Regions from separate parts of the Massilia aerilata genome, predicted to be linked through region 1. Evidence: predicted binding sites of a transcription regulator. Region 1 holds the regulator's gene; the other holds the start of a gene.
The links. Region 1 encodes NrdR, which represses ribonucleotide reductase genes. Its sites were predicted from a motif close to CACNANATNTNGTG; they were not measured.
Positions count from the first base shown of each region.

Region 2: the regulator NrdR is predicted to act here: its motif matches at 3,467-3,480, upstream of ACFPO9_RS24120 (ribonucleoside-diphosphate reductase subunit alpha).

Region 1 covers NZ_JBHSMZ010000015.1:203,931-218,457, forward strand. The annotation lists gene ACFPO9_RS18600 (TonB-dependent receptor plug domain-containing protein) at 1-860, opposite strand, end outside; gene ACFPO9_RS18605 (S9 family peptidase) at 868-2,796, opposite strand; gene ACFPO9_RS18610 (riboflavin synthase) at 3,072-3,698, opposite strand; gene ribD (bifunctional diaminohydroxyphosphoribosylaminopyrimidine deaminase/5-amino-6-(5-phosphoribosylamino)uracil reductase RibD) at 3,701-4,777, opposite strand; gene ACFPO9_RS18620 (GspH/FimT family protein) at 4,823-5,392, opposite strand; gene ACFPO9_RS18625 (type IV pilin protein) at 5,389-5,880, opposite strand; gene ACFPO9_RS18630 (pilus assembly PilX family protein) at 5,884-6,603, opposite strand; gene ACFPO9_RS18635 (PilW family protein) at 6,600-7,535, opposite strand; gene pilV (type IV pilus modification protein PilV) at 7,532-8,092, opposite strand; gene nrdR (transcriptional regulator NrdR) at 8,188-8,658, opposite strand; gene glyA (serine hydroxymethyltransferase) at 8,689-9,936, opposite strand; gene ACFPO9_RS18655 (SDR family oxidoreductase) at 10,127-10,879, shown strand; gene ybgC (tol-pal system-associated acyl-CoA thioesterase) at 11,131-11,535, shown strand; gene tolQ (protein TolQ) at 11,557-12,240, shown strand; gene ACFPO9_RS18670 (biopolymer transporter ExbD) at 12,267-12,695, shown strand; gene tolA (cell envelope integrity protein TolA) at 12,767-13,681, shown strand; gene tolB (Tol-Pal system beta propeller repeat protein TolB) at 13,713-14,527, shown strand, end outside.
Region 2 covers NZ_JBHSMZ010000024.1:139,839-154,365, reverse strand. The annotation lists gene ACFPO9_RS24135 (PP0621 family protein) at 1-59, shown strand, start outside; gene ACFPO9_RS24130 (sensor histidine kinase) at 65-1,726, shown strand; gene ACFPO9_RS24125 (sigma-54-dependent transcriptional regulator) at 1,731-3,227, shown strand; gene ACFPO9_RS24120 (ribonucleoside-diphosphate reductase subunit alpha) at 3,642-6,551, shown strand; gene ACFPO9_RS24115 (ribonucleotide-diphosphate reductase subunit beta) at 6,620-7,726, shown strand; gene ACFPO9_RS24110 (M20/M25/M40 family metallo-hydrolase) at 7,787-9,160, opposite strand; gene ACFPO9_RS24105 (hypothetical protein) at 9,175-9,711, opposite strand; gene ACFPO9_RS24100 (purine nucleoside phosphorylase YfiH/LACC1 family protein) at 9,921-10,601, shown strand; gene ACFPO9_RS24095 (glycosyltransferase) at 10,683-11,915, shown strand; gene ACFPO9_RS24090 (glycosyltransferase family 4 protein) at 11,912-13,564, shown strand; gene ACFPO9_RS24085 (hypothetical protein) at 14,137-14,527, opposite strand, start outside.

The DNA of each region.
Region 1 (14,527 bases):
GGCGGAACGATGCCAAAGACCTGGTCGACCGGGGCGTCGTTCACGCTGTGGTTGCGGCTGGCGGAAACGAAGGGCTGGAAGTTCAGCGTGTCGCCGCTGTCGAACTTCCAGGACAGGCGCGGCGCCAGGTTCAATGCACGCGACCTGCCCTCGCCTTCGCTTTTGATCAGCTGCAGGCGTTGATAGCGACCGTCGGCCAGCAGGTCGGCGTCGCGGGCGCTGACGTCGGTGTGCGGCCGGCTTTCCGACACGGTGGCGTTCAGCGTCCATGTGAGCTGGCCGCTCTTGCCCGGCACGGTCACGGACAGGTTGGCGCCATGGCGGCCCTGCTGGATATTGTCGGCGATGCGCAGCTGCGTGTCCTTCTGCCGGTAGCCCTGGCGCAGGATCACGTTGACGGTGCCGGCGATCGCCTGCGTGCTGTGCTCGGCGACCGGGCCGCGCATGATCTCGATGCGCTCTACCTGGTCGGGGGGAATCGACTCCACCGAGAAGCCCGGCGGCGGGCGGTCGCCATTGACCAGCACCTGGGTGTAGCCGTTGCCAAGGCCTCGCATCTGCACGCTGCCGCCGGTCCCCGGCGCACCGGACATCGTGATGCCGGGCAGGCGCTTGAGCACTTCGCCGAGGCTGGTGTCGCCGTTGCGCTCGAGCTCCTCGCGCCCGACGACCAGCTTGGCCGCGGTGGACAGGCGGCGCGTTTCGGTATCGTCGGCGCGGGTGCCGGCGACGGTCACTTGCTGTACGCTCTGCTGCGCCTGGCCCTCGGCCTTGACGGGGGGCGAGTTGGCGCTGTCCTGCGCCAAAGCGCCGCCAGCCCCGCACATGGCGAGGCAGGCGGCCGGTAAAAGCTTTTTCATCGCGTTCTTATTTCAGGTACTTGTTGAACCAGCCGATTTCGCGCGCGCGCAGGTCCTTCTGGTGCTCCGGCTTGCGGAAGGCATGGCCTTCGCCTTCGTAGATCACCAGGGTGGTCGGCACGCCCATCGCCTTCAGGCCGTGCCAGAACTCCATCGACTGCGCCGGCGGACATTCGACGTCGCGCTCGCCCACGTAGATCAGGGTCGGGGTCTTCGCCGCCTTGATTGATTCGATCGGCGAGGCCGCGCGGTAGACGGCCGGGTCGTCGTACATGGTGGCGCCGAAGAACGGGACCATCCACTGGTCGATGCCGTTCTGGCCGTAGTAGCTGATCCAGTTGGCGATGCCGGCGCCGGCCACCGCGGCCTTGAAGCGCGTGCTGTGCGTGACGCCCCACATGGTCATATAGCCGCCGTAGGAGTGGCCCATCAGGCCGAGGCGGTTGCCGTCCACCGGCGCCTGCTTGATGGCGGCGTCGACGCCGGCCAGGATGTCGCGCCAGTCGCCGCCGCCGAAGTCCTTGCGGTTGGCGCTGGTGAAGCTCGAGCCCTGGCCGTAGCTGCCGCGCGGGTTCGGCATGAACACGAAATAGCCCTGGTTGACGAGGTCGCGCACCAGCGAATTGCCGCCCTCGCCGCCGGAGATGTAGCGCGGGGTGCTTGCCGCCGCCGGGCCGCCGTGCACCTGCACGATCATCGGATGCTTCTTGCCGGCGTCCACCTGGCGCGGGCCGACCAGCCAGCCCTGCACCTTGTAGCCCTCGTTGGTCCAGCTCACGCTCTGCGCCGACACCACCGGCGCGAAGGATTCGTTGTCGCGGGTGATCGCGTTCATCTCCGGCAGGCGGCCGGCGACGATGCGCGGCGCGTGCTCGTAATCCTCATGCACCGAGGCCGCGACCTTGCCATCGAGGCTGAACACGAAGCGGCCGTCGCGCGATGCCGAGGCCGAGACCGGCCCTTTCCACAGCACGCGGCTGCTGCGCGCCGCGGGGTCGATCGCCACCACGCCGGCGTCGGCGCCGGCCAGCACCGAGGCCATCACCTGGTTGCCGCGCCAGGCGATGCCGTTGAAGGTGCCGGCAAAATTCGGGGTCACGTCGACCGGCTCGCCGCCATTGATCGAGACCGTGTAGACGTCGCCGCCGACCGAGCCGAAGTCGCTCATCAGGCCCCCGATGAAGGCGACCGTGCGGCCGTCCGGCGAGACGTGCGGCATGTTCATCTGCATCTTCGGCGCGGCCAGCACACGGAGCTTGCCGGACGCAAGCTCGACGTGGCCGAGGGTCGCGATCCACCAGTTGTTGTCGCCGTTGCCCTTGGCGCTGGTGACGACAAAGCCCTTGCCGTCCGGGGTCCAGTCGTATTCGTAGATGAAGGTGTCGTTCGGGGAAACCAGTTTGTAATCCCCGCCCGATGCCGGGACCACGGCGATGCGCTGCTCGTCCTCCTGCTCGGCCACGCCGATCTCGCCGATCTGGCGCGCGCCCGCTTCCACCGCGCCGGTCAGCTTTTTGGCGCCGACGGTGGCGAGGAAGGCCAGCTGGCGGCCATCCGGCGACCAGCGCACGGTGTTCGCCACGCCCTTGACGCTGGCGACCGCGCTCAGCTTGCCGTCGCGCAGGACATTGACGGTGGCGACGCCGGTCTTCGCATCGGTGCTGATCAGCGCCATCGCGCTGCCGTCCGGCGACCATACCGGCGCCTCGATGCGGCAGCCGCTGCAGTCGGATTGCTGGAAAGTCGAGACGATCTTGCCGGTGGCGGTGTCGCGCACGACGATGCGCGGGCCGTTCTTCGCCTCGCCCTCGACCGCTTCCAGCGCGGCCAGGCGTTCGCCATTGCCGGACATCGCCAGCGAACGGTAGCTGTGCATGCCTTCGGCCGAGCTGATGCCGGCCGCGGTCAGCAGCGCCAGCAATACCAATGGCTTCACGCCACGCATCCTCGTGTTCATCCTGGTCCCCTTTGTTTTATTCTGTAGTAAATACAGGCGAGCGAATGCCCTGCCTACTGATGATGTTGCCAGCAGGCAGTCTACGCCAAACGGAAGAGAAACGGAGAAAATTTGTCCGGCCGAGGTTGGACATAAGAGCGCCCAAGAAACCTCCAGGGCAAGGCGCATCGCCGCAGTGGCGGACCACGAAGACAGTACGTTAGTACGGCGAGACGATGCAACGCCGCCATGGAGGATTTATTGGGCGCTCTTGCTTACTTGGCGGCCGTGAGCATGCGCTCCACGTAGCGCGCGATCAGGTCGATTTCCAGGTTCACTTTCGCGCCCGCATGCAGGTGCTTGAGGGTGGTGACGGCGATCGTGTGCGGGATCAGGTTGATGGCAAAGCGGCAGACCCTGGCGCCGTCCGCTTCCAGGTCCTCGACGCTGTTCACGGTCAGCGATACGCCGTTCACCACAATCGAGCCTTTATAGGCCAGGTATTTGCCCAGCTCCACGGGCGCATCGATCACCAGTTTATAGGATTCCCCGACCGGCTCGAAGCTGTGGACCGTGCCCAGGCCGTCGACGTGGCCCGACACCAGGTGGCCGCCCAGGCGCTCGGCCAGGGTCAGCGCCTTTTCCAGGTTCACTTCGCCCGGCTGGTCCAGGCCCGCGGTGCGGTTCAGGCTTTCGCGCGAGACGTCCACGGCGAAGGCGGTGCTGGTCTTTTCGACCACGGTCATGCAGGCGCCGTTGATGGCGATCGAGTCGCCCAGCGCGACGTCGTCCAGCCCCAGGCCGCCGGCCTCGATCTGCAGGCGCACGCCCGCGAACGAACCGCCTTCGAGCGGCTTGACCGATTGGATGCTGCCGACGGCAGCGACGATTCCAGTAAACATCCTTATCCTTTCGAATGATTAAAGCGCGCCAGGATGCGCAGGTCGGGACCGACCTGCTGCACGCCGTGGAAGCGCAGCGCCAGCTTGTCCTGCAATTGCGCCAGCGGCGGCAGCGCGAACATGCCCTGCCCCGGCCCGATCAGGCTGGGAGCCAGGTAGACCAGCAGCTCGTCGACGCAGCCTTCGCGCACCAGCGAGGCGTTCAGCTTGCCGCCCGCCTCGACGTGCAGCTCGTTGATTTCGCGGCGGCCCAGCTCCAGCATCAGTTTCGGCAGATCGACCTTGCCGGCGCCGTTCGGCAGCATGATCACCTCATGGCCCGCGCTGCGCAAGGCCGCTTCCTTTTCCGTGTCGGCCTGCGCCGCCACGATCCAGCACGGCGCGCCCTGCAGGATGCAGGCGCCGGTGTCGATCTCGAGGCGGCTGTCGACGATGACGCGGCGCGGCTGCATCGGGGTCTCGATGCCGCGCACCGTGAGCTGCGGATCGTCGGCCTTGACCGTGCCGATGCCGGTCAGGATCGCCTGCGCGCGGGCGCGCCAGGCGTGGCCGTCGGCGCGCGCCTCGGGGCTGGTGATCCACTGGCTCTCGCCGCTGTCCAGCGCCGTGGCGCCATCCAGGCTGGCGGCCGTCTTCAGGCGCACCCAGGGCTTCCCGAAACGCATGCGCGTGAAGAAGCCGATATTCAGTTCGTAGGCCTGGTCCGCCATCGGGCCGGAGGCGACCGCGATGCCAGCCGCTTCCAGCTGCGCCAGTCCGCGTCCCGCCACCAGCGGGTTCGGATCTTCCATCGCCGCGACGACCCGCTTGATCCCGGCCTGGATCAGGGCGTTCGAGCACGGCGGCGTGCGGCCATGGTGGCTGCAGGGCTCCAGCGTGACGTAGGCGGTGGCGCCGCGGACGTCGTTGCCGCGCGCCTGGGCGTCGCGCAGGGCCTGGACCTCGGCATGCGCCTGTCCGGCCGGCTGGGTATGGCCGGCGCCGATCACTTCGCCGTCACGCACGATCACGCAGCCGATGCGCGGGTTCGGCGCCGTGATGTACATGCCCCTGGCTGCCCATTCCAGGGCCAGGGCCATGCTTTCGGTATCGCTCAGTATCAGCACTTTTTCATTCGCTCAAGTTCATGGCGGCGCCGCGGGACCGTCGCAGGACGCGTCGCGTGCCGGGTCGCAGCTGCGGGCCCGGCCCAGCATGTTGATTTTAATACGGCGGATGCCGCCGCCGTGGAACAGCGACAGCGTGCCATAGCGCGCAGCCGCCGGGTTGCTGTCGCGGCAGCTGCGCCCGGCGCCATTGTAGGCGATATAGAAAGGCGGCGCCGGGGTGGTGAAGGAAAAGCCGACCGCGATGTCCTGCGCCAGCGGGCCGTGCTCGGCCAGGATGGTGTCGCCGGGGCCGGGCTGGCGGTCGCCGTCGCGGTCGAGGAACACGGTCCAGCCTTGCCGCCAGTCGGCGCCGCCGGCGCCCTTCGGCAATACGCTCACGACCTCGCCGCGCGCCAGCGCCTGGGCGCGCGCCTGCCCGATCGCCGCGAACAGGTCGGCCGCGGCGGCTTTCAGTTGCTGGTTGCGGATGAACTGGCGCAGGTCGGGCGCGCCGGCGGCCAGCAGGATGGCGGCGATCGCCAGCACCGCGAGCAGTTCGATCAGCGTGAAGCCGCTCCGGGGCTGCCTGAAGCGCGCACGCTTCATGGCCAGCAGCGGCCCGCCCGCTCCGAACCGTGCACACCCAGGCTGTCGAGGCTCAGTGCGCCGCAGTCCTGGTCGCGAAAGCGCCCGTCGACCTTGGCCGTGCCCGGGATGGCGCGGACTTCGACGCAATCGGCGATGTCGCGGCCCGGACAGGCGTGCGCCGCCAGCTCGTAATAGCTGACGGCGGCGCTCACGCCCGACCACCAGGGAAAGCCCGCCGGCGCCGCATCGCCGCTGTCCGCGGAGAATTCGACGTAGGTGTTGTGCTGCAGGTGGTAGCGCTCCTGCTGCTGCATGGCGTCGATCAGGGCGATCTGCCCTTCGGTGCGCCTGGTGCGCGTGATGTGGCTGGTGTAGCCCGGTATGGCCACCGCCGCCAGGATGGACAAGATCGCCAGCACCACCAGCATTTCGATCAGGGTAAAGCCGCGCTTCATGTTCATGCCTTTCTCGCTTTTTCGTCCGGGTTCGCGTTCGTGTGCTGGCATTGCCTACTCCAGTGCCTGGGCGTGCAGCTGCGGCCAGTTGGCGATTTCGCGCCAGCCGATGCGGCCGGCCAGGAGCTGGACCGCTGGCGGCGCGGCCTCCGGCGGCCCCGTCCCGCCCGCAGGCGCCGGCGGCGGCTTGCGCACCACCGACTGCAGCACCACGCGTGTCGCATCCCGGCTGCCGAAGCCGATCGCCGTGATCCGGTAAAAGCTGCCGAGCGACGCGCCGGCGCCCGGCGGCGCGATCTTTTCGATGAGGTATGCCGGCGGGCGGGCCGGCAACAGGCCGCGGCCCGTCGCCAGGCTCGCGCCGGTGTAATACCCGTAGGGCACCAGCGCAGGGTTATCGGCGTCGGCCAGGTCCTGCAGCTGCCACGCCGGCGGCGAGCTCGCCAGGCACAGTCCGCGCGCCGAGCCGGCTTGGCCGCAGCCGTCGACGAAGCTGGCGGCGCCGGCTTCCGTGAACTGCGTGGCCCGGGCCGGCGGGACGATGCCCGAGGCCGCGGCGATGTCCCGCTCGGCATCGCGCAAGGCGGCTTCGGCGGCCTCGTGCGCAATGCTGCGCTCGCGCTCGGCGCCTGCCGAGGCAATCGACGCGAAGACCGTGCTGCATACCGAGATGCCGATCAGCATGGCCGCCATCATCAGCATCAGCGCGCAGACCAGGGCCGCGCCTCGTTGACGCCGTGGCCGCAGCCCGCAGCAAGGCCCGCGCGCGCTCATAAAGCGCCCGCCGGCAAGGCGACCGTCATCGTGAACAGCCTGCGCTCGCGCCGCCGCAGGCTGTCCGGCAGCGCATCCTCGCGCACCACGGTCCCCAGGTCGCCGTCCCCAAGACTGGCCGCATGCACAGCCCCGAACAGCTGGAACTCGCCATCGCCACCCGCAGGCCGCGTGGCCCGCGTACCGTGCAGCAGCAGCCCGATGCGCACGCTGACCACCCGCTTCCACCATGTACGGCGGTTCAGCTCCGGTGCCGGCAGGCCGGCGTAGGCCGCGTCCAGCGCCCTGATCGCATCGGCGTTCAGGTAGCGGTTGGCGGCGCCGTCGCGCGGGGTGTCGGTATCGAGGCCGTACAGGACCTGGAAGCTGTCGACGCCGGCGAGCACCGCGTCGGCGCTCCAGTTGGCGGCGCCGCGGTACTTGCAGCGCAGCTCGGGCTCGCCGGCGCCGTTGTTCGCGACGTAGAAGATGCTCCAGCCCTCCTCGCCCGAGCCGACCGCAAAGCCGGCGCAATTCACCACGCTGCCGTCGCCACTGGCGCCGCCGCCGGCGCCGGGAAAGCGCACGGCCAGCACGTCGCTGCCGTTCGCCACCGCGGCGAGGGGAATGTCGATGCCGCTGCTCGTGCTGCCGAGCGAGCGCGCATCCAACCCCGCCAGGCGGGCCGGCAGGACATCGACGGGGCCCGACAGGTCCAGCTGGAGCGGATCGGCATGGGCGGCCTGGCGCACCGCGCGGCCGACGATATCGAGGGCGTAGCGGCCGGCATCTTCGAGGACGGCCGCTTCCATCTGCGCGGCGTAGGCGCCGTTGGCCAGGCCCAGCAGCCGCGCCGCGGCCAGCACGACCGCCAGGCCGATGGACATGGCCACCATCATCTCGACCAGCGTGAGGCCGGCCTGGCGCAGGCGGAGACGGCGGCGATGCTTCATGGCGCCCCCGCCCCCAGCGTCAGGAACACCGCCGGCGCATAGACAGTGTCCGGCGCCGCCTGCCGGTCGCGCCAGCCCAGCTTGATGGCGACGGGCGCGCCGGGTCCGCCGCTGCAGTCCCAGGCCAGCAGGCCGCCTGCGTCGGGCTGCTGGGCATCGCGGCAGACGCGGATGCGTCCTCCGGGAAAGCGGCTGCCTAGCTGGGCCGAAGTCTCCATCAGGTCGAAGTTCGCCAGCTCGACCGGGCCGCAGCCGGACGCGCCGTAGCAGGATGCAGCGGCAGCCGACGGGGCGCCGGCCGCGGCATCGAACTGGAGATAGGGATTGTCGGCATCCGGCAGCGCCATCGCGGCGGGATTCGCACGCATGCGCTCGGCCAGCGAAGAAGCCAGCCGCAGGCCGTCGGCCAGGCGCCCGGCCTCGCCCGCGGCGCGCACCGCCACCGCCTGCACGGCCGCGGCCCCGGCAAGGCCAAGGGCGACGACGAACAGGGCCACCAGCACTTCCACCAGCGTAAAGCCGCCGGGGAAAGCGCCAGCAAGTGAGCGGCCGCGCATGCCACACCTCCAGGTCTCGGATCAGGGAGACCAGAAGGTAGCAGGCGGACTCAGGTCAGCCGTGGCGGGCGCTCAAGCCCATGGAGGGAACTTCTTCAGCCGGGATTGGTTTTCGCGCCGGGACCGACTTCCGCAATCGCTTCCTGGAACTCGGCCAGGTCTTCGAAGTTCTTGTAGACGGAGGCAAAGCGGATATAAGCGATCTTGTCGAGACGCTTGAGTTCCTGCATCACGAGTTCGCCGACGTAGACACTGTCGACTTCGCGGCGGCCGCTGGTGAGCAGTTTTTCCTCGATCGAGGCGATGGCGGCGTCGATCGCGCCGGCGGCGACGGGCCGCTTGCGCAGGGCCAGCATCAGGCTGCCGCGCAGCTTGGAGGCTTCGAATTCGGTGCGGCTGCCGCTCTTCTTGACGATGATCGGCATCGAGAGCTCGACCCGCTCATAGGTGGTAAAACGTTTGTCGCATTGGGCGCAGCGGCGCCGGCGGCGGATAGAATCGCCCTCCTCGGATACGCGGGTATCGAGGACCTGGGTGTCTTCATGCTGACAGAAAGGGCATTTCATCGTTGCCGGCGCCGCTGTGCGATCGAGAGATTACGAAGCGTAGACCGGGTACTTGTCGGTCAGCTTCTTCACCTCAAGCTTGACGCGCTCGATGGTCGCGGCGTCGTGCGGGTTGTCCAGCACGTCGGCGATCAGGTTGCCCACCGTGGTCGCATCTTCTTCCTTGAAGCCGCGGGTGGTGAAGGCCGGGCTGCCGAGGCGGATGCCGGAGGTCACGAAAGGCTTCTGCGGGTCGTTCGGGATGCCGTTCTTGTTGCAGGTCATGTGCGCCTGGCCCAGGATCGCTTCCGCTTCCTTGCCGGTCAGGCCTTTCGAACGGAGGTCGACCAGCATCACGTGCGACTCGGTGCGGCCCGAGACGATGCGCAGGCCGCGCGCGATCAGCGCTTTGGCCAGGGCCTTGGCGTTCTTCACGACTTGCTGCTGGTATTCCTTGAATTCCGGTGACAGCGCTTCCTTGAAGGCGACGGCCTTGCCGGCGATCACGTGCATCAGCGGACCGCCCTGGATGCCCGGGAAGATCGCCGAATTGATGGCCTTCTCGTGCTCGGCCTTCATCAGGATGATGCCGCCGCGCGGGCCGCGCAGGGACTTGTGGGTGGTCGAGGTGACGAAATCGGCGAACGGCACCGGGTTCGGGTACTCGCCCGCGGCGATCAGGCCGGCGTAGTGGGCCATGTCGACCATGAAGTAAGCACCGATTTCCTTGGCGATCTTTGCGAAGCGCTCGAAGTCGATGCGCAGCGAGAAGGCGGAGGCGCCGGCGATGATCAGCTTCGGCTTGTGCTCGCGCGCCAGGGCTTCCATCTGCTCGTAGTCGATGTCTTCCTGCTCGGTCAGGCCGTAGGAGACGACCTTGAACCATTTGCCCGACATGTTCAGGGCCATGCCGTGGGTCAGGTGGCCGCCTTCGGCCAGCGACATGCCCATGATGGTGTCGCCCGGCTTCAGCATGGCGAAGAACACGCCCTGGTTGGCCTGCGAGCCCGAGTTCGGCTGCACGTTGGCGGCTTCGGCGCCGAACAGCTGCTTGACGCGGTCGATCGCCAGCTGCTCGGCGACGTCCACGTATTCGCAGCCGCCGTAGTAGCGCTTGCCCGGATACCCTTCGGCGTACTTGTTGGTCAGCTGGGAGCCCTGCGCCTGCATCACTGCCGGCGAGGTGTAGTTCTCGGACGCGATCAGCTCGATGTGATCTTGCTGGCGGGTGTTTTCCTTCTGAATGGCATCCCACAGTTCCGGGTCGACGTTGGCGAGCGTGTGATCTTTTGCAAACATGAAAAAAACTCCAATCGATGTGAATACCAGGCGGCAGGCAGCGCTGACTTGAGGCGGGAGCCGGTGAACGGCCTACGGTGATGCGTAATGGAACTGTCGATTGTAAGGGATGACACATGGGGTAAGCAATGATCATTTCGGCTACAATCTTGCAGTTCCATCTTCACCATCCATCATCCGGGATCCCATCATGATCGTATTCATTACCGGCGCATCGGCCGGCTTCGGCGCCGCGATGGCGCGCACCTTCGTCAAGAACGGCCACCAGGTGGTGCTGGCCGCAAGGCGCAAGGAACGCCTGGAGTCGCTGGCGCGCGAGCTGGGCGAATCCGCCCTGCCGGTCGCGATGGACGTCACCGACAAGGCCTCGATCGAGGAAGCGCTGTCGATGCTGCCGCAGTCCTGGCGCCAGATCGACGTCCTGATCAACAATGCCGGCCTGGCGCTGAACACCAAGCCGGCGCACGAAGTCCCGCTGGAAGACTGGGACACCATGATCGCCACCAACGTCAAGGGCCTGGTGACCATGACCCACGCCGTGCTGCCTTCGATGGTCGAGCGCGGCAGCGGCCTCGTGATCAACCTGGGCTCGGTCGCCGGCCACTACCCCTACCCGGGCGGCAATGTGTACGGCGCCACCAAGGCCTTCGTCGAGCAGTTCACGCTGAACCTGCGCGCCGACCTGGTCGGCACCGGCGTGCGCGCCACCAATCTCGCGCCCGGCCTGTGCGGCGGCACCGAGTTCTCGAACGTCCGCCTGAAGGGCGACGACGCCGCAGCCGCCAAGGTCTACGAAGGCACGCAGCCGCTGACCGCCGAAGACATCGCCGAGACCGCCTACTGGATCGCCACCCTGCCTCCGCACGTCAACATCAACCTGATCGAAATGATGCCGACCTGCCAGGGCTTCTCGCCTTTCAACATCAAGCGCACCCAGGCTTGACGGTCATAAACCGGGGTCAGACCCCGATTTTGGGCAATTTCCTAAATTCGGGGTCTGACCCCGGTTTGCGTTCGCTCAGCCAAATGTCGGGAGCGACGAAGCTTGTTAGAAAGTGTTACAGTTGTTGGCTGAGTATGCATGCTTAGCGTTTACTCATGCCCGCTAATCATCGAGAGTTTATGTACGCGACCGCACATAAGCTTTTCGAAAATCGCGTAAAATGTTTCCCATTTTCATTTATGGCAGCTGAAATGCCTTCAGTTTTCACCTGGACGGTACGGGTCTATTACGAAGATACGGACGCCGGCGGCATCGTGTACTACGCCAATTACCTGAAGTTCTTCGAACGCGCGCGCACCGAATGGCTGCGTTCGCTGGGCATTCATCAGCAAAGCCTGCTCGACGAGGAAAGCGCCGCCTTCGTGGTGCGCAGCGCAGCCGTCGACTACCTGGCGTCCGCGCGCCTGGACGATGAAGTGACCCTGACACTGCACGTGGAAAAGCTCGGTCGCGCCTCGGTCCAGTTCGCCCAGCAAGCCTGGCGCGGCGAAACCCTGCTGTCGACCGCGAACGTGAAAGTGGGCTGCGTCGATGCCCAAACCATGCGCCCCCGTTCCCTTCCTGCAAGTACCGCTGTTAAAATGCGGACCGACTGACACATTTGAACAAATATACTGATGAACGCAGTCCAAGACCTCTCTTTCGTTGAACTGATCCTTCACGCGCACTTCCTCGTCAAGCTGATCATGCTGCTGCTGTTCGCGATTTCCGTGATCAGCTGGACCTATATTTTCCGCAAGGTGTTCGCGATCCGCGCCGCCCGCCGCCTGACCGAGCAGTTCGAGCGCAGCTTCTGGGCCGGCGGCAACCTGCACACCCTGCACCAGAGCGCCAGCACCCAGCGCGACCAGAGCGGTCCGCTGGCCCGCATCTTCGAAGCCGGCATGGGCGAGTTCATCAAGGGCAAGCAGGCCGCCCGCGACGCCCTCGATGTCGGCGCCGTGCTGGATGGCGCCCGCCGCGCGATGCGCGCCGCCTTCCACCGCGAACTGGATCACCTCGACACCCACCTGAACTTCCTGGCCTCGGTCGGCTCGGTGTCCCCGTACATCGGCCTGCTCGGCACCGTGTGGGGCATCATGAACGCCTTCCGCGGCCTGGCCAACGTGCAGCAGGCCACCCTGGCCGTGGTCGCCCCCGGCATCGCCGAAGCGCTGATCGCCACCGCGATCGGCCTGTTCGCCGCGATCCCGGCCGTGGTCGCCTACAACCGCTTCACCCACGATATCGACCGCCTCGCGATCCGCTTCGAAAGCTTCGTCGAGGAATTCTCGAACATCCTGCAGCGCCAGTCGCGCTGAACGCAACGGGATAGTGAGGTAAGAACATGGCATTCAACAGCAACCTGCGCAACGGACGCCGCAAGCTGAAGTCCGAAATCAACGTCGTGCCCTACATCGACGTGATGCTGGTGCTGCTCATCATCTTCATGGCGGTGCCGCCGGCGCAGAACCCCAGCGAGATCAAGCTGCCCAGCGCCGAGCGCTCGACCCAGCCGCCGGACGACTACATCAACATCTCGGTGAAGAGCAATGCCCAGCTGCAGATCGGCATCAATGGCAAGAACAGCAGCGCGCCCGAGGACATGTCCAGCCGCAGCGCCGTGATCGAGCGCCTGCGCGCGATGCACGCCGAGCATCCCGACTATCCGGTGATGATCTCGGGCGACCGCGAAAGCAAGTATGACGATGTGATCCAGATGATCTCGGAAGCCAAGAAGATGGGCATCAACCGCGTCGGACTGGCCACCAAATAATGTCGGCAACGAAGCACAACGGCAAGGCCATCGGCGGCTCGCCCTACCAGGTGCCGCCGGAACCGAACCGCATGTCCTCGATCGGACTGGCGGTGGGCGTGCACGCCCTGCTGCTGGCTTTCCTGGTGATCGGCATTAACTGGACCAACAACCAGCCGATCGCGGTCGAAGCCGAAGTGTGGGATACCAGCGTCCAGCAGGCCGCCCCGCCCGCGCCGCAGCCGCCGCCGCAAGTTGAACCCGAGCCGGAACCGCAGCCGGAAACGCCGCCGCCGACGCCGCGCGTGGTCGAGCCGCCGCCCGTGGCCGAGCCGGCGCCGCCGAAGCAGCCGGATATCGCCCTCGAGCGCGAGAAGAAGCGCAAGCAAGAACAGAAACGCAAGGAAGAAGAGCGGGTCGAACGCGAGCAGGAAATCGCCAAGCAGAAGCGCGAGGAAGAGAAGAAGGAAAAGGCGCTGGCCGAGAAGAAAGCGCGCGAAGACCAGAAGAAGAAAGAGCAGGAGCTGGCGAAGAAAGAAGAAGAAGCCCAGAAGAAAAAGGAAAAGGCCGAAAAGGAAAAGGCCGAGAAACTCGCCAAGGCAAAAGCCGAGAAGGCGGAAGCCGACAAGCGGGAAAAAGCGCGAGCCGATGAAATGAAACGTCTGATGTCGGGCGCTGGCAATCCGGGCAGCAGCGGAAATGCTGCGAAGTCGACCGCGCCGCGCATCGATCAGGGCTATCTGGCTTCCCTTGCCGCACAAATCAAGAGCAATACGAGTTATCCGGGCAGTACCGATGTACCGGGTAATCCGGAAGTCGTTTTCCAAGTGGAGCAATTGCCGACTGGTGAGATTCTTTCGGTACGCAAGGTCAAGAGCAGCGGCATCCCTGCGTTTGACGATGCCGTTGAACGGGGCATTAACAAATCGTCACCGCTTCGAAAGAAAAAAGATGGTACGGTAGAGCGATCACTTCCAGTCAGCTTCAAACTGAAAGACCTGAACTGATCGGCTCGAACCCAAACTTAGCTGAGACATTATGAAGAAGAAACTACATTCCCTGCTGTTTTCGGCCACCCTGCTGATGGGCGTGGCTGCACATGCCCAGGTGCGCGTCGAAATCGCCGGCGTGAGCGGCACCCAGATTCCGGTCGCGGTGGCGGCCTTCGCCGACGAATCGGTGGCGCCGGACCAGATTTCAAGCATCATCCGCGCCGATCTCGAGCGCAGCGGCGTGTTCAAGGTGATCGATGCGCGCCAGGCCATTTCGGATTCCGCCAGCGTCGACCTCGGCGCCTTCAAGGCCAGCGGCGCCGACGCCCTGGTGGTGGGCTCGGTCAGCCGCATGCCCGACGGCCGCTTCCAGGTGCGCTACAAGCTGATGGACACCGTCAAGCAGACCCAGCTCTCGCAACTGTCGGACGCGGTCGGCGCGCGCAACACGCGCCTGGAAGGCCACCGCATCGCCGACGACATCTATGAAAAGCTGACCGGCGTACGCGGCATCTTCTCGACTCGCATCTCCTACGTGAAGGTCAACCCCGGCAGGGGCAACCACAGCTACGAGCTGGTGGTGGCCGACGCCGACGGCGAAAACGAACAGATCGCCGCCTATGGCCGCGAGTCGATCTTCTCGCCGTCCTGGTCGCCCGACGGCACCAAGGTCGCCTATGTCTCGCTGGAAAAGCAGAAGCCGATCGTCTACGTGCAGAACCTGGTGACCGGCCAGCGTCAGATCCTGTCCAACGAAAAGGGGAACAACTCGGCGCCGGCATGGTCGCCGGACGGCACTAGGCTGCTGCTGTCCCTGTCGAAGACCGGCAATACCCAGATCTTCATCGTGAATGTCGACGG
Region 2 (14,527 bases), on a different contig from region 1:
GGCAGGACTACTGCAGCCAGGCGCACGCGCGCCTGCCGGCTTCATCTCGTCCCGATTGAGGCGCATGGCGCCCTGGCAGCCACTGTCCGCCGCGTCGCGGGAGACCTTCTGGCGTTCGCTCCAGACCTTCACCGTGACGCGCATCGTGATCACGCTGGTGCTGCTGGTCTACCTGACCTACGACGCGCGCCGCGGGCACATGATCGGCACGGCGTATGCCGAGACCTGCATCGCCTACATGGCGGCGGCGCTGCTGTTTGCCGCCATCGCCCAGCGCTGGCGCCACCGTTTCCTGCTGCAGCTGTCCAGCCAGGTCCTGGTCGACATCGGCGCCATCTCGCTGCTCTACCTGGCCGCCGGCGGCGCCCGCAGCGGCCTCGGGCTGCTCTACCTGTTCCCGCTGGCCGGGGCGGCGATCCTGGCGCCGCTGGTGCTGGCGCTGTTCTCGGCCTCGCTCGCGACCCTGTTCATGCTGGCCGAAAGCACCTGGCGGATCTTCCTCAGCGAGGACGAGCCGCCGCTGTTCCAGGCCGGGATCATGGGCGCCGCCTTCTTTGCCGTGGTGGTGGTGGTGAGCCGGCTGGCGGCGCGCCTGATCCGGCAGGAAGAGCTGGCGTCCAGGCGCGGCGCCGACCTGCGGGTCCAGCAGGCGGTCTACCGCATCGTGGTCGACGACGTCGGCGACGGCATCCTGGTGGTGGGAAGCGACGGCTTCGTCTTCAGCGGCAACCCGGCGGCGCGCCGCATGCTGGGGCTGGAAGCCGACAGTCTTGAAGCCGGGGATGGGGGAGCCGGCACCGGTTTCCGCCTGGCCGATAGCGCCGCGCTGGAGCCGGTGGCCCAGGGCTTCGAGGCCTGGCTGGCCGCCGGCGCCGCCGACGCCCACGTCACCATCAAGCGCTGGCAGGAGCAGGACGGGCCGGTGCGCGGCCGCCTCGACCAGCCGGTGCACCTGAAGCTGCGTTTCGCGAGGGTCGACACCCCGAACGGCGCGGCCGAGCGCAGCGTGATCTTCATGCAGGACGTGAGCGCCATCGAAAACCAGGCGCAGCAACTGAAACTGGCCTCGATGGGACGGCTGACGGCCAGCATCGCGCACGAGGTGAGGAACCCGCTGTCCGCGATCGGCCATGCGACCTCGCTGCTGGCGGAGGACCTGAACGGCCCCGCCGAGACCCGCCTGCTGCGCATCGTCGGCGACAACGTGGCGCGCGTGAACCGCATGGTCGAGGACATCCTCAAGTTGTCGCGCAAGGTACAGCCGGGCGGCGAGCCGGTGCACTTGAAAGCCTTCCTGGAAGAGCTGAAAGCCGAATTCACGGAAACCCATGGCCTGCCCGGTAATATGGTGTGGATCGGCGATGCCGGCGACCGCACCGTGCGCTTCGACGGCCTGCACCTGCGCGAAGTGCTGGTCAACCTGCTCGGCAATGCGATCCGCTATGCGAGCGGCAAGCCGGCCAGCATCCGGCTGTTCCCGGTGCTGGATGCCACCGGCCGCGTCGAACTGCACGTGCAGGACGACGGCCCGGGCATCACGGCCGAGGTACGCGCCCACTTGTTCGAGCCCTTCTATACCACCTCGAGCAAGGGCACCGGCCTTGGGCTCTACCTGGCGCGCGAACTGTGCCTGAACAACGCCGCCATGCTCGACTACGAATACCGGGTGGACGGTCCCGCCGGCTTCGATGCGCCGGGACGGTTCGTGATCACCTTCTCTATATAGATATATGAGTTCTCCCCGCATCCTTGTAGTTGACGACGAAGCCGACCTGCGCGAGCTGCTCGAGATCACCCTGGTCAAGATGGGACTGGACGTCGACAGCGCCTCCACCGTGCGCGAAGCGAGATCCCTGCTCGGCCAGACTGAATACGCGCTGGTGCTGACCGACATGCGCCTGCCCGACGGCACCGGCCTGGAACTGGTGCGCGAGGTCGCCGGCACCGGGCGCGGCACCCCGATCGCCGTGATCACCGCCTACGGCAGCGCCGAGAACGCGGTGATCGCGCTGAAGGCCGGCGCCTTCGACTACGTCTCCAAGCCGGTGGTGCTGGACGATTTGCGCACCATGGTGCGTTCGGCGCTGCGCCTGTCCGAGAAGCCGGCGGCCCAGGCGGCGCAGGATGCGGAAGCGGGGATTGAAGCCGGCAACTCGCGCCTGCTCGGCCGTTCGCAGGCGATGCAGGCGCTGCGCGCCCAGATCGGGCGGCTGGCCCGTTCGCAGGCGCCGATCGCCATCAACGGCGAATCGGGCAGCGGCAAGGAGCTGGCGGCGCGCGAGATCCACGCCCAGAGCGCGCGCGCCGGCAAGCCTTTCGTGGCCGTGAACTGCGGCGCGATTCCGGAAGCGCTGATGGAGGCCGAGTTCTTCGGCTACCGCAAGGGCGCCTTCACCGGCGCCACCGACGAGCGCGACGGCTTCTTCCAGGCCGCCAACGGCGGCACCCTGATGCTGGACGAGGTGGCCGACCTGCCGCTGGCGATGCAGGTCAAATTGCTGCGCGCGATCCAGGAGCGGCGCGTGCGCAAGATCGGCGCCACGGCCGAGGAGGCGGTCGACGTGCGCATCATCAGCGCCACCCACAAGAATTTGGCCAGGCTGGTCGAGAACGGCCAGTTCCGGCAGGACCTGTTCTACCGCCTGAACGTGATCGAGCTGACCCTGCCGCCGCTGCGCGAGCGCCTCGACGATCTGCCGCTGCTGGCCGACGCCATCCTGGTGCGGCTGGCGGGACCGGGCAATGCGCGCCTGGGCGCCGGCGTGCTGGACGCGCTGCGCGGCTATGCCTTCCCCGGCAATGTGCGCGAGCTGGAAAACGTGCTGGAACGCGCGCTGGCTTTCGCCAACGACGGCGTGATCGAAGTCGGCGACCTGTCCTTGAAGGGTGCGCGCCTGGCCGGGCAGGGCGAGGCGCCGCAGCTGCAGGCGCTGGCGCAAGCTGCCGCCGCGCCGGTGCCGGCGCCGGCCGCGGCCCAGGGCGCCAGCGCCTCGGCGCCGACGATGGCGCCCACGCCGGCGCCGCCCGACAGCCTGCCCGCGCTGGGCGCCGGCGAGCTGCCCAGCAACCTGCCGGACTACCTCTGCCAGATCGAGCGCGACATCATCCAGCGCGCCCTGCAGCAGACCCAGTTCAACCGCACCCAGGCCGCGAGCCTGCTGGGCATCAGCGTGCGGCAGTTGCGATACCAGATGCAGAAGCTGGATATCCACGCGCCGGAGCCTTGACCTCGCTCATACGCTGTTGTCTTTTCGCCATCGCAACATGCCCTATTTGTGGGCATCCAGGGCGCCAAGCGACAGCAGCGTGGCGCCCTTCAAAGCTTATGTTAGTGCTTACTTTCATTCCAAGGCCCGGAATGATTCGCCTTGGCAAAAGTCAAGCGCGGCACCAGAAAAAAATCCGCTCGGCGGGGTCTTTGATATTTCCGAATATCGACTATACTTAGGTCCATACGGCGCTCCAACACTAGATCTAGTAGTCAGTGGCAGGAGTCAGCCAAGCAGAGGAGGGCCGGTTGCAGGCTTTTTTAGAACAGGCTTCTCCTCTTTATTATTCTTAAAAAGTTATTAGGCTGCCAACTTTGCACAGTTGGCATTCATCGTTTATCAGTCGGTGGCGCAGCCATCCTGGGAGGCTCAATGCAAACATCTTCGGACATCTCCATCAATCCGCAACCAGGAACGGCTGCCGGCGCGAGCGCCGCCGAGCTGGTCGCCAATAACGACTACCGCATCATCCGCCGCAACGGCGCCGTGGTGCCGTTCGCTCCCAGCAAGATCGCGGTCGCCATGACCAAGGCCTTCCTCGCCGTGAACGGCGAGCAGGGCCGCGAGTCCGCGCGCATCCGCGACCTGGTCGAGCAGCTGACGAACAACGTGGTCGCCGCCCTGGTGCGCCGCCAGCCGAACGGCGGCACCTTCCACATCGAGGATGTGCAGGACCAGGTGGAGCTGTCCCTGATGCGCTCGGGCGAGCATGACGTCGCGCGCGAATACGTGCTGTACCGCGCCAAGCGCATGGACGAGCGCCGCGCCGCCAAGGAAGCCTCGGGCGCGACCCAGGCCGACACGCCGCAATTCACCGTGGTCGATGGCGGCGTGCGCCGTCCGCTGGACATGAACGAAGTGGTGTCGCTGATCGGCGCCGCTTGCGTGGGCCTGGAAAAGCACGTCGACGCCGACGCCATCCTGGCCGAAACGGTCAAGAACCTGTACGACGGCGTGCCGGTCGAAGAGCTGCACAAGTCGGCCATCCTGGCCGCCCGCGCGCTGATGGAAAAGGACCCGGCCTACAGCCAGGTCACCGCGCGCATCCTGCTGCACACCATCCGCAAGGAAGTCTTCGGCAAGGAAGTCCCGCAAGCCGGCGCCGCCGCCGAGTACGTGACCTACTTCCCGCAGTACATCGCCAAGGGCATCGCCGCCGAGCTGCTGGACGAGGAACTGGCCAAGTTCGACCTGCAGAAGCTGGCCAAGGCCATCGTCGCCGACCGCGACCTGCAGTTCGGCTACATCGGCCTGCAGACCCTGTACGACCGCTACTTCCTGCACATCCGCGAAACCCGCATCGAGATGCCGCAGGCCTTCTACATGCGCGTCGCGATGGGCCTGTCGCTGCGTGAAGAGAACCGCGAAGCGCGCGCGATCGAGTTCTACAACCTGCTGTCGAGCTTCGACTTCATGAGCTCGACCCCGACCCTGTTCAACTCGGGCACCCGCCGCTCGCAGCTGTCCTCGTGCTACCTGACCACCGTCGGCGACGACCTGGAAGGCATCTACGACGCGATCAAGGAAAACGCGCTGCTGTCGAAATTCGCCGGCGGCCTGGGCAACGACTGGACCCCGGTCCGCGCGATGGGTTCGCGCATCAAGGGCACCAACGGCAAGTCGCAGGGCGTGGTCCCGTTCCTGAAAGTGGCGAACGACACCGCGGTGGCGGTCAACCAGGGCGGCAAGCGCAAGGGCGCGGTCTGCGGCTACCTGGAAACCTGGCACCTCGACATCGAGGAATTCCTCGACCTGCGCAAGAACACCGGCGACGACCGCCGCCGCACCCACGACATGAACACCGCGAACTGGATTCCGGACCTGTTCATGAAGCGCGTGATGGAGAAGGGCTCGTGGAGCCTGTTCTCGCCGTCCGAAGTGCCGGACCTGCACGACAAGGTCGGCAAGGCCTTCGAACAGGCCTACCTGGCCTACGAAGAGCGCGCCGCCCGCGGCGAAATGTCGGTCTACAAGAAGATCGAAGCGCTGGACCTGTGGCGCAAGATGCTGTCGATGCTGTTCGAGACCGGCCACCCGTGGATCACCTTCAAGGATCCGTGCAACATCCGCTCGCCGCAGCAGCACGTGGGCGTGGTGCACTCGTCGAACCTGTGCACCGAGATCACGCTGAACACCAACGCCGACGAAATCGCCGTCTGCAACCTGGGTTCGGTCAACATGCCGGCCCACATGAAGGGCGACGGCCTGGATGCGGTCAAGCTGCAGAAGACCATCCGCACCGCGATGCGCATGCTGGACAACGTCATCGACATCAACTACTACGCCGTCGACAAGGCCCGCAATTCGAACCTGCGCCACCGTCCGGTCGGCCTGGGCATCATGGGCTTCCAGGACTGTCTGCACATGATGCGCGTGCCCTTCGCTTCGGATAAAGCCGTGGAATTCGCCGACCGCTCGATGGAAGCCGTCTGCTACTACGCCTACCTGGCCTCGACCGAGCTGGCGGAAGAGCGCGGCCGCTACCAGTCCTACGAGGGTTCGCTGTGGGACCGCGGCATCCTGCCGCAGGACTCGATCAAGCTGCTGGCGGAAGAGCGCGGTGCGCAATACCTGGAGCAGGACACGCTTGAAACCATGGACTGGACCGTGATCCGCAACCGCATCAAGCAGTTCGGCATGCGTAACTCGAACTGCGTGGCGATCGCCCCGACCGCGACCATCTCGAACATCATCGGCGTGTCGGCCTGCATCGAACCGACCTTCCAGAATCTGTACGTGAAGTCGAACCTGTCGGGCGAGTTTACCGAGATCAACGGCTACCTGGTGCGCGACCTGAAGGCGCGCGGCCTGTGGGACGAGGTCATGATCAACGACCTGAAATACTTCGACGGCTCGCTGTCGCGCATCGACCGCGCACCGCAAGACCTGCGCGAGATCTACGCGACGGCCTTCGAAGTCGAGCCGAAGTGGCTGGTGGAAGCCGCCTCGCGCCGCCAGAAGTGGATCGACCAGGCGCAGTCGCTGAACATCTACATGGCCGGCGCCTCGGGCAAGAAGCTGGACGAGACTTATAAACTGGCCTGGCTGCGCGGCCTGAAGACCACCTATTACCTGCGCACCGTGGCGGCCACCCACATGGAGAAGTCGACCACCCGCACCGGCGCCCTGAACGCCGTGCCGGTCGATGGCGGCCTGTCGGCGGCAGCGGCGGCTGCTGCTCCGGTTGCCGCTCCGGCAGCATCGGCGGATGTGGTGGAAGGCGCGGCCTGCTACCTGCGTCCGGGCGACGCCGGTTTCGACGAGTGCGAAGCCTGCCAGTAATATTTGATCCGTCGTCCCCGCCTTCGCGGGGACGACGGCTAGCTAACTATATATAGAAGGAAAACATCATGGCTCTGTCATGGGACGATGAACCGATCACCAGCGCACCGGCCGCCGGCGCGGCCGCACCGGAAGGCGTCAGCGCCGCCGACGTCGCCAAGCGCGTGAACGCCGACGACAAGCGCATCATCAACGGCCAGACCGACGTCAACCAGCTGGTGCCGTTCAAGTACAAGTGGGCCTGGGACAAGTACCTGGCCGGCTGCGCCAACCACTGGATGCCGCAGGAAGTGAACATGCAGCGCGACATCGAGCTGTGGAAGAACCCGAACGGCCTGACCGAAGACGAGCGCCGCATCGTCAAGCGCAACCTGGGCTTCTTCGTGACCGCCGACTCGCTGGCCGCCAACAACATCGTGCTGGGCACGTACCGCCACATCACGGCGCCGGAATGCCGCCAGTACCTGCTGCGCCAGGCCTTCGAAGAGGCGATCCACACCCACGCCTACCAGTACATCGTCGAATCGCTGGGCCTGGACGAGAAGGAAATCTTCAACGCCTACAACGAAATCCCGTCGATCCGCGACAAGGACCAGTTCCTGATCCCGTTCATCGAAGTCATCAACGATCCGCAGTTCCAGACCGGCACCCTGGAAAACGACCAGAAGCTGCTGAAGTCGATCATCGTGTTCGCCTGCCTGATGGAAGGCCTGTTCTTCTACGTCGGCTTCACCCAGATCCTGGCGCTGGGCCGCCAGAACAAGATGACCGGCGCCGCCGAGCAGTACCAGTACATCCTGCGCGACGAGTCCATGCACTGCAACTTCGGCATCGACCTGATCAACACGATCAAGATGGAAAACCCGCAGCTGTGGACCCCGGAATTCAAGGAAGAGATCAAGCAGCTGTTCCTGAAGGCCGTCGAACTCGAGTACCGCTACGCCGAAGACACCATGCCGCGCGGTGTGCTGGGCCTGAACGCCCCGATGTTCAAGGGCTACCTGCGCTTCATCGCCAACCGCCGCGCCGTCCAGATCGGCCTGGACGCGCTGTTCCCGAACGAGGAAAACCCGTTCCCGTGGATGAGCGAGATGATCGACCTGAAGAAGGAGCGCAACTTCTTCGAGACCCGCGTGACCGAGTACCAGACCGGCGGCGCGCTGAGCTGGGACTGATCCCTTAGCCTGAGCCAGGCCGCAAAAGGCCGGACCCCGTGATGACGGGATCCGGCCTTTTTATTTCGCCGGGGCCGAACGCGGCAGCCGCTCGCCGTTCGCCAGCCCCCATGCCACCACCGCCAGCACCTGCGCCGCCTGCACCAGGTTGGCGCGATCGACGTGCTCGAAGGAATCGACCTGGCTGTGCTGGGTATGGCTGCGGTAGTCGCGCTCGTCCTGCATGGCCGGGAAGGCGGGAACGCCCAGGTTGGCGAAGGCTTCGAAGTCGGATCCGCCGGCCATGCCGTAGACGACATCCACCGGCCCCAGGCTGGCGGCGGGCGCCACGGCGCGGGTCAAGGCCGCGTACCACGCGTCGTTGCGCATGTCGGGAAATGCGGTGATACGTCCCGCGCCGCTATCCTGCACCAGCACGGCCTGGATCCGCGCCAGTTCGTCCCGGTGCGCCGCGACATAGGCGCGGCTGCCCAGCAGGCCCTGCTCCTCGCCGGAGAACAGCACGATGCGCAGGGAGCGCTTCGGACGCAGGCCAAGCGCATGGTAAGCGCGCAGGACCTCCAGCATGGCGACCGTGCCGCTGCCGTTGTCCGTTGCGCCCGCGCCGAGATCCCAGGAGTCCAGGTGGGCGCCCAGCACGACCATTTCGCCGGTCTCGTCGCTGCCCGGATAGTCGGCAACCACGTTATGCGCCATGGCCGCATGCGCGCCGAAACCGCCGTTCAGCGCCAGCTCGACCCTGGGCACGATCCCGCGCGCCAGCAAGCGCTTGAGCATGCTGGCGTGCTCGCGCGTGATGATCGCGGCGTGCCGGTCGAACAGCGAACGCGGTCCGCCCCACATGTCGCGCAGTCCGTTTTCCTTCATGGAGACCAGCAGCACACCGGCCAGCCCGGCGTCGTGGATCGCCTGCGTCGCGGCGGCAAAGTAGCGCGCCGGATCCTTGCGCTGTTCCGGCGTCGCCTTCGGCGCCGATTCGACCAGCACGAGCTTGCCCCTCAGCGAAGGCGCCACCGCCTTGAACTCGTCCAGCGTTTTCACGTCGAGCAGCGCCACATCCGCGCGCACCGGCCGGGCGGTGCCGGCGGTCCAGCCTTTCTGCACGACGTCGAGCGCCATGCCGTTCGCATTCAACAGGCGCGCACGCGCGGTTCCGCGCAGCCACGGCCGTCCCATGTCGTAGGCTTCCAGGTGCACGTTGACGGCGCCGTAGGCGCGCAGCCGCGCCATCGCCCATTGCTGGGCGGCGGCCAGCCCGGGCGAGCCGGTGAGGCGGGGCCCGACCTCGTCGCACAGTTGCTCCAGGTTGCTCATCAGTTCCGCGCGCGCGGCGATTTCATCGATCAGGCGGCGCTCGGGAGCAGGCGGCGCCTGGCCCAGGGCCGCACTGCACAGCGCGCATCCGAACAGCAGCGACAGGCATCTTCGCATCATGGCCGGGCTCCCGATCAGCGCCGCGGCATCGGCGGCAAGCCGGCGACGAACTGCGCCAGCGTACCCTTGTCGCGGGCGGCGAGCGCCGAATCCAGTGCCGCGGAACGAATATCGGGATGCGCCGGCAACAGGTTTTCGTACGCCCGCAGCACGCCTTCCAGGCCCGCGATCGTGACTGCTTCAAGGGTTTCGGGGGACTGGCGGGGATCCGGAATGCGGTGCTGTACCTGATAGGCGGCGGTGCTGGCGGCATGCTGGAAAATCGCCACACGCTTGAGCTCACCCTTGGCCGCGCCGCTCATCAGCCAGAACGCGGCCTTGTCGGGCCCGAAGTTGTAGTCGGGGACTTCGTCGATCCATTTCTGGAGCCAACGCCCCTCGCTTGACGTCATGGTGGCAACCGGGTCCTTGTCGGAAGCGGCCGCGATCTGGACGACATGGGCTATTTCGTCCGGGCTTGCGGGTCCGCGGCCATTCTGCGCCAGGGCGGGCAGGGCCAGGCAGGCGCCCATCAGGACGGCTGCCTGGAAACGCATCAAGAAACGTTGCATGCTCATATATCTCCTTCAGGTGGTGAGGTTCGAACGGGACGTTCGCTGTACGCATGAGCAAGCTGCATGCCATCTGCCAAGTGTCTGATATGAAGGCGATTCCTTTTCGCCGGAGAGAGCACGCCGTGTCCGCTTCCGGGCGCTGCTGACCGGATCAGGGCACTCGCGGCCATGCTATGCTGCCCGCGCTTGCCTCATTCATCGAACCCATGCTCCGCAGCCCGCTCCTCGACCACCCCGGCATCGTCCACGGCTTCGGCCGCCGCCACGACGATCTGCCCCGACTGCTGCCCGCCTACTGGCCCCGGCGCCCGGTCCAGCACGAACGCCACGGCACCCATATCGCCATCGCGACCCAGCCGAACGAGGACTGCGGCGAAGCCGACGGCATGCTGACCGCGAGTGCCGGCCTGCTGCTGGCGATCGCCACCGCCGACTGCGTGCCGGTGCTGCTGGCGCGCCGGGATGGGGGCGAGGTGGCGGCCCTGCACGTCGGCTGGCGCGGCGCGCATGCCGGCATCGTCGAGCGTTTTGCCGCGCTGGTGCGCGAGCGCGGCGGCGATCCCGGCGACTGGATCGCGGCGATCGGGCCGGCGGCGCATGCGTGCTGCTATGAAGTGTCGGAGGACCTGATCGAGGACTTCCAGGCGCGCACCGGCCTGCCGCGCGAGACCGTCGCGCCGCGGCTGCGCCGGCTCGACCTGCCGGCGATCGTGCGCCGGCAGCTGGGACAGGCCGGCGTCGAGCGCGTCTCGGTCCAGGCCGAATGCACCATGTGCCGCCGCGGCGGCGACGGCCGCTTCATCTATCACAGCTACCGCCGCGACCGCGAAACGCGCACGCCGGTCGTCGACGTGCAGTGGTCCGTCATCGCCATCGCAAACCGCTGATCACGATTCGCGCAGAAGTTTGTGCGGAAGCTTGTGCGTGGGATGCGCCACCGGCTTGCTAGTAAAGCTATGATGCGAGCCATGCTACGCGTCCTCTTCATCCATCAGAATTTGCCGGGCCAGTTCCGCCGGCTGATTCGCTACCTGCAGACGAGGCCAGACGTCGAACTCGTCGCCATCGGCGAAGAGGCCGCGGTCGCGCGCGAGAATCTCGATCCCAAGATCCGCACCATCGCGTATGCGAAGCCGGAGGGACCGGGCGAAAAGACCCACCACTACCTGAAGCATTTCGAAGGCTGCATCCGGCGCGGCCAGGCCGTCACCCGCATCCTCGTCGAGCTGAAGAAGCAGGGCTGGGCGCCGGACGTGGTGGTCTGCCATCCGGGCTGGGGCGAAGGCCTGTTCGTCAAGGACGTGTTCCCGCGTGCGCGCCTGGTGGTGTTCTGCGAGTTCTGGTGGGCGGCCAACGGGCTGGACGTGGGCTTCGATCCCGAATACCCATCCAGCTTCGACGACGGCCTGCGCATCCGCATCAAGAATTCGGTGCTGATGCAGTCGCTGCTGGCCGCCGACGACGGCGTGACGCCGACCGGCTGGCAGCTGAACGCGCATCCGCCCGAGCTGCGCCACAAGATCCGCCGCATCCACGAGGGCATCGACACCGCCTGGCTGACGCCGGACCCGCAGGCGCGCCTGACGCTTCCTGGCGGCCGTGTCTTGAGCCGCGCCCAGCCGGTCGTGACCTACGTCGCGCGCAACCTCGAACCCTACCGCGGCTTCCACGTCTTCATGCGCAGCCTGCCGCGTCTACTGGCCGGCAATCCGGCGCTGCAGGTGGTGGTGGTCGGCGGCGACGGCGTCAGCTACGGACGGCGTCCGCCCGAAGGATACGACAGCTACCGCGCCGCCTTGTGCGCCGAATTGGGGGATTCCGTCGATTGGTCGCGCGTGCATTTCCTCGGCAAGCTTCCATATGCGAGCTACCGCACTGTGCTCCAGGTCTCGAGCCTGCACATTTACCTCACTTATCCATTCGTGCTGTCGTGGTCCATGCTGGAAGCGATGGCGGTCGGTGTACCGGTGCTCGGTTCGGATACGGGACCGGTGCGGGAAGTGATCCGCGATGGCGAGAATGGCTACCTGACCGGCTTCTTCGACACCGCGGCGCTGGCCGGCCGCGCACTCGAACTGATCGCGCGCCCCGACGAGACCGCCGCCGTCGGACTGCGCGGGCGCGAGACGGTGTTGCGTGACTACGATTTCGAATCGGTCGGCCTGCCGGCCTACCTCGAGCTGCTGAAGGAAGATAGATGAAGGACCGCTTCGCACTGCACTTCGTCCCGGAGGCTTATTCCGCCGCCGCGCCGAAACCGATGGGACGCCACGCGGCAGGCGCCGCGCTGATGCGTGCCGTCGCGCAGAGCGAACTGGCGACGGTCGGCTGCTTTGCCGCCGGCGCGGCCGAAGCGGTCGAGTGCGAGCGCGCGCTGCGCGAACATGGATTCAAGGGCGGGGTCGAGTGGGTCAGCCGCGGCAAGCCGCAGCAGCTGGAGCGCTTCGGCAGCCTGTATCACCCGGGGCCCGGGATCGAACGCCTGGCCTGGCGCCGCCTCGGCCTGGGCGAGCGCCGCTACAGCCTGTGCGGCGTCACGCACACGATCGCGACCCACGCGGTGACGAGCGGCATCGCCAACCTGCTGGTGGCGCCGCTGCGCAGCTGGGATGCGGTGATCTGCACTTCGCGCGTGGTGCGCGACAGCGTGCGCCAGGTGCTGGAGCGCCAGGCCGAGTACCTGCGCGCGCGCCTCGGCGCCGAGCGCTTCGAACTGCCGCAGCTGCCGCTGATCCCGCTCGGCGTGCATGGCCGCGACTTCGCATTCGACGAGGCCGGCCGCAGCGAGGCGCGGCGCCGGCTCGGCATCGAAGACGGCGACGTCGCCTTCCTTTTCTTCGGCCGCCTGTCTTTCCACGCGAAAGCGCATCCGCAGCAGATGTTCAGTGCGCTCGAACGCGCCGGCAAGGATGGCCGCGAGGTGCACCTGATCCTGTGCGGCTGGTTCGCCAACGAGGCGATCGAGAAGGCCTTCCGCGAGGCCGCGGCGCTGCTGTGTCCATCGGTGCGCCTGGTGCTGCTCGACGGCCGCGAAGCCGGCAGCCAGGCCGCCGCCTGGGCCGCCGCCGACGTCTTCACCTCGCTGTCGGACAATGTGCAGGAAAGCTTCGGCCTGACGCCGCTCGAAGCGATGGCGGCCGGGCTGCCTTGCGTGGTGAGCGACTGGAACGGCTACCGCGACACGGTGCGCGAAGGCGTCGACGGCTACCGCATCGCGACCGTGATGCCCGGCGCAGGCGCAGGCCTTGACCTCGCGCAGCGTTACGACGATGGCGTCGACAGTTACGACCAGTATTGCGGTCATACCAGCCAGGCGGTGGCGCTGGACGGCGCTCAGCTGACGCAGGCCTTCGAGCGCCTGATCGGGGACGCCGGACTGCGCCGGCAGCTGGGCGAAAACGGACGCCGGCGCGCACGCGAGGAGTTCGACTGGCGGGTGGTGTTCGGGCGCTACCGCGCGCTATGGAGCGAGCTCGATGAGCGGCGCCGCGCGGATGCCGTGCTGACGCCGGCGCTGCCGCAGCTGGCGCCGGACCGGCTCGATCCGTTTGCGATGTTCGCGAGTTATCCGAGCGCGCAATTGACGCCGGAATCGATGGTCGAGCTGGCGCCGGATGCCTCGCTCGCGCTGCTGCGCCAGTACCGCGAACTGGGGATCAACCGCTTCGCCACATCGTCGCTGCCGACGCTGGAGGAATTCGGCCAGATCTTCGGTTCGATCGAGTCGCGGCCGATGCAGGTGGACGAATTGGTGGATGCGCTGGGCCCTTGCGACCGCCCGACTTTGTTGCGCGGATTGGCCTGGCTTTGCAAGATGGATCTGCTGCGGATTGGCGCGGCGGGCGAGTAAAGGGAATTGGATTTTGTATGGAATGCGCGATCGATGCGCGCTTGTTTTTGAAGGAGCTGGAGTACGAATTGGATCAAAGTTATCGCGACGATCGATAGAAAGCCGTCGATAAGAGTTCGCCCAAGCGGAAAGGCATGAAAAATACTGTGTGCGGGTTGCGCACTGACAAGGTTTTCGTGTACTTTACGTGATTGAATTTGTCAAAACGTGAACGTAGATTTTTTTACCACGTTAAACGGGTGGCAAACCGATCAAAAAATGGGACGCTGATTCATTCAGTATGCACGTAAGCTTCGCGAAAAGAACAAGCCGCATTGCCTGAATTAATTCGGGCATGGCGGCTTTTTCTTTTCGCGCTCTTGCGGGTTGCGGTTTGAACAGTACAGTGAACCAACGAACTTTTGTCTTCAGGTCGTCGGCGACGACGATAGCTGAAGTGCTGCAGACTTGAGGAGTTGCAGCAGTTCAGCTGGTGCCGGATTCATTGACGCAGACGCGAGTGTGCGCCGATGAATAATTCGCCCGACCAAGCAGACGGGTTGGACGGGTTCAAACCTTGTAGCGTATTTTTCTCATCGCAGAGAAGGAGAACATAAAATGGCAACAGCCGCTAAGAAAACCGCAGCAAAGCCGGCCGCAAAAGCAGCCGATAAAACCACCGCCGCCAAAAAGGCAGTAGCCGCCAAGCCGGCAGCGAAAGCCGCAGCGAAACCGGCAGCAAAGCCGGCCGCTAAGGCCGCTGCCAAACCGGCTGCAAAGCCGGCGGCAAAAGCCGCAGCAACCAAGACCGCTGCGAAAGCACCGGCCAAGAAAGCTGCAGCAACCAAAGCAGCTGCACCGGCAAAGAAGGCAGCTGCAACCAAATCGGCTGCACCGGCAAAGAAAGCCGCAGCAACCAAATCGGCTGCTAAGCCGGCGGCAAAAGCCGCTGCAACCAAGTCGGCTGCAAAAGCGCCGGCAAAG